DNA from 2 places in the Pantoea sp. PA1 genome. Region 2 is predicted to be linked to the other one. Evidence: predicted binding sites of a transcription regulator. Region 2 holds the regulator's gene; the other holds the start of a gene.
The links. The regulator LexA, encoded in region 2, represses DNA repair genes until DNA is damaged. The targets are predictions, from matches to a motif close to TNCTGTATGTACATACAGNA.
Positions count from the first base shown of each region.

Region 1: AC1V0D_RS04590 (metal-dependent hydrolase) is a predicted target of LexA. The motif match lies at 1,544-1,563, and genes of this name have one in related genera.

Region 1 is NZ_JBXGEE010000001.1:930,734-934,149, forward strand. It holds gene AC1V0D_RS04585 (L-cystine transporter) at 1-780, opposite strand, end outside; gene AC1V0D_RS04590 (metal-dependent hydrolase) at 932-1,522, opposite strand; gene kduD (2-dehydro-3-deoxy-D-gluconate 5-dehydrogenase KduD) at 1,661-2,422, opposite strand; gene kduI (5-dehydro-4-deoxy-D-glucuronate isomerase) at 2,439-3,275, opposite strand.
Region 2 is NZ_JBXGEE010000002.1:32,934-36,349, reverse strand. It holds gene zur (zinc uptake transcriptional repressor Zur) at 1-128, shown strand, start outside; gene dinF (MATE family efflux transporter DinF) at 171-1,493, opposite strand; gene lexA (transcriptional repressor LexA) at 1,594-2,208, opposite strand; gene AC1V0D_RS10955 (diacylglycerol kinase) at 2,314-2,682, opposite strand; gene plsB (glycerol-3-phosphate 1-O-acyltransferase PlsB) at 2,810-3,416, shown strand, end outside.

The sequences.
Region 1 (3,416 bases), on a different contig from region 2:
CAGCTTGATGATGTCCTGCAGGTTAGAACCGGCTACGACTTTGGTCATCAGCGCCAGCACGCCATACGGCGTCAGCTTCATCACTAAACGCACCAGCTTCATGACCCACGACTGCAGGGTGTCAATCGCCACCAGCACTCGCTGACCTTTCTCCTGGTCATCTTTCAGCAGTTGCAGAGCGGCCATCCCCAGGAAGGCGGCAAAAATGACCACGCTGATGATGGAGGTCGGACTGGCACCGGTCAGATCGGCAAACGGATTTTTCGGGATAAAGGAGAGCACCAGCTGAGGCACGCTCAGGTCGGAGACCTTGCCGACATAGTTGCTCTGGATCGCACTCAGGCGTGCGGTTTCCTGGACACCCTGCACCAGACCCTCCGCGCTGAGGCCAAACAGACCGGTCACGAAGACGCCGACCAGCGCAGAAATCGCGGTGGTAAAGAGCAGTACGCCAATGGTCAGTACGCTGATTTTTCCCAGCGACGAGGCGTTATGCAGACGGGCGACCGCACTCAGAATCGAAACGAACACCAGCGGCATGACGACCATCTGCAGCAGCTGGACATAACCATTGCCAACGATGTTAAACCAGCTGATCGACGTTTTGACCACGGCGCTGTTTTCACCGTAGATCAGCTGCAGCACCAGGCCGAACAGCACACCGATCACCAGACCGATCAACACTTTCTTCGACAGGCTCCAGCTATGGCGGCTGAAGCGGGAGAGTAATACCAGCAGCACCACGAAGGCCGCGATATTAAGCGTAAGAGGAAGGTCCATACCGAAACTCCAGAGTAATGCGGCCTGTCGTCCGGGAGAGGCCGCATAATGTTAATCACGAATTAAGACAGCAGGAATGGTAACAGCAGCCGGAGAGGCTGCCTTATATCCAAATGGCATGGTTTATAACTAACTGTTGATTTTTGCGGGTTTATTGCGCGGTATGACTGGAAATTAACCGTCCGACCCCATTCTGCAGCGTATCGAACAGCTGGGTCGGCCAGCCGTTTGCACCAAAGGAAGGCATTCCCACCGGAAACCAGAGCGCATAGCCCACCAGACCCAGACACAATACCCGCTCAAGCTGATTGCCTTTCTGGCTGCGCAGAATCGGCAGGCGGAAGCGCCAGCGGCAGGGCCACAGCAGTGGCACCCCGGCAGGCGTCAGCATATCGGCCACAATATGGCTGAGGTAGCCCAGGGTCAGACCCTGCAGGACATCAGGCGGTATGGGTGACGACTTGGGCAGGTTAATCTGAAAAAGCCATAAACCGGCGGCCACCGCCAGCAGGCTGTGGGTAAAGCCCCGGTGACCAAAAGCGCGCGCAATCGGCTGTGAGAGCCAGCGCAGCCGCTGTCCCAGCAGGGATTTAGGGTGATCGATGTCGGGCAACAGACATGTCAGCAGGGCTGAGGGAACGAGATGCCACCAGTCGGCCTGCGCCAGGACCGGGGTCAGCTCCGCACGTTTGGCAAAAATAGCGCTGGCAATGGCAAAAATGATGTGGCCTTCGCCCGTCATGATAGAACCTGGATGCTAAGAAACTGTCGATGCATCCAGTATAGGGATTTATCCAGTAAATGAGAACATGTGACGCTGTAACTAACAGTGAATTTTTTTACAGGGCGAGCCGCGGCATGTCACGGCTCACCCCGTCTTCTAGCGGGCCAGCCAGCCGCCATCAACCGCCAGCGTGTAACCATTAATATAGTCTGCTGCAGACGAAGCCAGAAAGACCACCGGCCCCATCATGTCATCCGGCACGCCCCAGCGGCCTGCCGGAATACGGTCAAGGATCTCAGCGCTGCGCGCCGCATCTTTGCGCAGGGGTTCGGTATTATCGGTCGCCATGTAGCCCGGCGCGATAGCATTAACATTGATGCCATGCCGTCCCCACTCGTTAGCCATCAGACGGGTTAAGCCCATGACAGCGCTTTTTGAGGCGGTGTAAGAGGGAACGCGAATGCCTCCCTGAAACGAGAGCATGGACGCAATATTAATGATTTTGCCGCCGCTTCCCTGCGCGATAAACCGCTGCGCGACCTGCTGTGAGAGGAAAAACACCGTCTTGCAGTTGATGTTCATCACATCATCCCAGTCCTGCACGCTGAATTTCAGGGCATCCTCACGACGGATAATCCCGGCATTGTTGACCAGGATATCCACTCTGCCCGCCGCGGCGACCGCCTTTTCCGCGACCTGCGGGATGACCTCAGGAGACATCAGATCGGCTGAGACGGACCAGAAGCGGCGGCCAAGTGCTTCCACTTTATGCTGCGTGTCAGCCGGTTCGATGCGGTTGATGCCCACAATGTCGCAGCCAGCCTGCGCCAGCCCCAGTGCCATCCCCTGGCCAAGCCCGGTATTACAGCCGGTCACGATGGCGACTTTGCCTGTTAAATCAAATCTGTTCAGTACCATTCGGCTTGTCCTCCGCTTAACGCAGTTCGCTAATTCTGACCGCGTCCATATCATCAAAGACCTGATTCTCACCCACCATTCCCCAGATAAAGGCGTAACGCTGGGTACCGACACCCGCGTGTATCGACCAGCTGGGAGAGATCACCGCCTGCTCGTTATGGACCAGCAGATGACGGGTTTGCTGCGGCTCTCCCATCATATGGAAGACGGCGTGATCTTCGCTCATGTCGAAATAGAAATAGACTTCCATGCGGCGTTCGTGGGTGTGACAGGGCATGGTGTTCCAGAGACTGCCCTCATGCAGCCTGGTCAGGCCCATCGTGAGCTGACAGGTAGGCAACACGTCGGGCACGATAAATTTGTGTATGGTGCGGCGATTAGCGCTTGCCGCATCGCCCAGTGTGGCGTTGACCGCCTCCTGCAGCGTGATCTTTCTGTCCGGAAAGGTGGTGTGCGCCGGTGCGCTGTTGAAATAAAATTTTGCGGGCTGCGATGCGTCGAGGCTGCGAAACAGCAGATCGCGCGCCCCTTTGCCGATATAGAGCGCCTCTTCGTGACCGATTTCCCACGTTTTGCCATCCACCTCCACCAGACCCGGGCCGCCAATATTGATCATGCCCAGTTCACGGCGTTCGAGAAACCAGGCGACGCCCAGCTGTTTGCCCATCTCATCCCCCATCGTGACCGGCTGATTCACCGGCATGACGCCGCCCGTAATGATGCGGTCAATATGGCTGTAGGTCAGGGTGTAGTGATCGGCGGTAAATATCTTTTCAATCAGAAATGCCTGGCGCAGTGCGTCAGTATCGAGTTGTTTAGCGTGATCGCTGTGAATGCTCTGGCGAATGTCCATCTCGTGCCCCTCTGGAGTCAGGTTATTCATCCCCCGATCAGGGGACGATGTGGGCATCTTAGGCAGGGTGAGACAGTGATTCAATAAAAATGAAACGCTGTTTTAATTTTTTGAGATTCAGATCAACCGCAGAACGCCTGA
Region 2 (3,416 bases):
TGCGTCACAGCGTGATCGAAGCCCATGGCTTATGCGAAAACTGCGCGGAAGCAGACGCCTGTACGCAGCACGAAAACTGCGGACATGACCATCAGGATGAGGGTAAAAAGCGCGGACGACGGGGATAAGCGGCGGAACAATCACTATCGGACTAAAAACGTTCTGCCTGCTCAGGCCGCAAACCAGCTGTGCTGACGCCAGTGCCTGCGCCAGATGAGCCACAGTGAGAGGCCGCGCAGCGCCAGGAAAACCGTTACCGCCAGCCACAAACCGTGATTGCCCAGCACCGGCACGCTCAGCAGCGTCAGAAAATAGCCTGCGGCTGCCACCACCATGCTGTTACGCATCTCACGTCCGCGCGTTGCGCCGATAAACATCCCATCCAGCAGATAACACCAGACGCCGATCAGCGGCATAATCACCTGCCAGACCAGATAGCGGTCGGCCGCCTGCTGCACTGTCTGCAGAGAGGTCAGCAGCATCACGATCTGCGGGCCGGTAAAGGCATAAACCAGCGAGAAGAAGAGCGCCACCGCCGCCGCCTGTCGGCAGGCAGAGCGCCAGACGCGCAGCAGTTTGCTGCCATCTTTTGCGCCATGCGCTTCACCTGCAAACGCTTCGACGGCATAGGCAAAACCATCGAGCGCGTAGGCGGTAAAGGTAATGAACATCAGTAATACGGCGTTCACCGCGACCACCTCCGGCCCCAGCCTGGCGCCCAGCACGGTCAGCGAGGCGAAACAGAGCTGCAGCATAAGAGAGCGCAGCATAATATCCCGGTTGAGGCGCAGCAGCCGGGCGCTGTCACCGCGCCAGCTCTGTTTCAGCAGGCTGAATGGAATGCCGCGCAGCTTCAGAACCCGCCAGACCATCATGCCGCCGACGCCCAGCGTGATATATTCCGCCAGTGCCGTGGCGGTGGCTGCCCCCGCAACGCCCCAGTGCAGCCCCATGACCAGCCAGAGGTCGAGCACGATATTCACCAGGTTCCCCACCACCAGCAGGATCACCGGCGCACGCGCATACTGCACGCCCAGCAGCCAGCCCAGAATCACCAGGTTCGCCAGCGTGGCAGGCGCACTGAGCCAGCGGATCTGAATAAACAGTCCGGCCTGTGCCAGTACCAGAGGATCGCCGCCAACCAGATGGGTAGCCAGCTGAATAATGGGGTAACGCAGCGCGACAAACAGCAGACCCGCCAGCAACGCCATGATCAGCGGCTGGATCAGGGCGCGTGCCAGCGCCGTTTTGTCGCCTGCCCCGAAGGCCTGTGCCGTCAGGCCCGTGGTGCTCATGCGAAGGAAAAGCAGCAGCATAAAGAGGAAGCTGGTGACGGTCGTCCCGACCGCGACCCCGCCAAGATAGACCGGGCTGTCGAGATGACCAATCACTGCCGTATCGACCACGCCCAGTAAGGGAACGGTGATATTTGACAGGATCATGGGCAGCGCGAGCCGCCAGAGATTTTTATCGGTTGCCGTGATAAAGCGCATTCGCCATTCCGTGCTCAGTGTCGCTGCGCAGAGGCGGCAGCGACAAAATCAGGGCAGACAGAATAGCACCAGAAAAGGCGAATGCACGCAGGCGTCAGAATCAGAGCCATTCGCCGTTGCGTACGACACCCACCGCCAGACCTTCCACGGTCAGCGACTGGGCACGCGTATCGACAACAATCGGGTCGAAGTCGCTGTTTTCAGGCAGCAGATGCACGATAGCACCCTGCTTTTTCCAGCGTTTCACCGTCACTTCATCGTCAATGCGGGCCACCACGACCTGGCCATTGCGCACATCCTGCGTTTTATGCACCGCGAGCAGGTCGCCGTCCATAATCCCGATATCTTTCATCGACATTCCGCTGACGCGCAGCAGGAAATCCGCCGAAGGTTTGAACAGGCCCGGATCGACTTTGTAATGCGTCTCGATATGTTCCTGCGCCATGATGGGCTCACCGGCAGCAACCCGGCCAATCAGCGGTATGCCTTCTGAGGCTTCTTCTTCCATTAGCAGACGGATGCCGCGCGATGCGCCGGAGACAATCTCAATGACGCCTTTGCGCGCCAGCGCTTTCAGATGCTCTTCTGCCGCGTTTGGCGAGCGGAAACCCAGCTGCGCGGCAATCTCGGCACGCGTAGGCGGCATGCCTGTTGAAGTAATATGGTCGCGAATCAGGTCATAGACCTGCTGCTGCCTGCTGGTTAATGCTTTCATCCCGCCCCCTGGTTGTTTATACAGTCGCTGTGAGTATATACAGGTATTGGCGAAATGAAAACCGATTGTCAGGGAAAACGCGGCCTGAGCCGCGTTATGGAAGGTTTATCGCAAATGTGTCCAGAGCAGCGCGATCCAGACAAACAGGGCCAGTAAGATAGCCAGCAGTACCGCTGCCGAACCCATATCTTTTGCCCGGCCCGCGAGCGGATGATGCTCCTGACCGATGCGATCGACCACCGCTTCAATGGCGCTATTGAGGATTTCGACGATGACCACCAGCACCACCGACCCAATCATAAGGATGCGCGAGATCACATCAACGTCCAGCCAGCACGCGATAATGATCGCCGCCAGCGCAGCCAGGGCTTCCTGACGAAACGCCGCTTCATGTTGCCACGCGGCACGCAGCCCCTGCCAGGAGTAACCGGCGGCTTTTACTATTCTGATAAGTCCGGTGGCATTATTTGCCATGTGTGGGAACCCTTTTATCGGATTGACGTCAATGTCTGGGCTGCGTGCATTTGGCACCACCACAGATCTTCGCTGCACTTTCTGGTATGCTTGCGGCGCTTTGCTAACAAGAGGCTTCATGTTGTCTATGTCAGGTTGGCGTAAACTTTATTATAAATTGCTTAATTTACCACTCTCGTTTCTGGTAAAGAGTAAGGCCATTCCGGCCGATCCCGTGTCTGAACATGGTCTGGATCCGACCCGACCTATTATGTATGTTTTGCCTTACGATTCGAAGGCTGACTTACTGACTTTGCGCGCGCAGTGTCTGCGGCATCATCTGCCCGATCCGCTCTCTCCACTGGAGATTGATGGTTCCCTGCTGCCTCGCCACGTCTTTATCCACGATGGCCCGCGCGTCTTCCCCTATTTTGTACCCAGCGTGGAATCGGTGAAAATTTTCCACGATTACCTGGACCTGCATCGCAATAATCCCACGCTGGATATTCAGATGCTGCCCGTCACCGTGATGTTTGGCCGCGCACCGGGACGTGAAGTTCAGGGCGAAGCCACACCACACCTGCGGGTGCTGAACGGCGTGCAGAAGTTCTTTGCGGTCATCTGGCATGGGCGCGACAGCTTTGTCCGCTTCTCGCCGACCGTGTCGCTGCGGCGTATGGCCACGGAACATGGGACAGATAAGTCGATCGCGCAGAAGCTGGCCCGCGTCGCGCGTATCCATTTTGCCCGTCAGC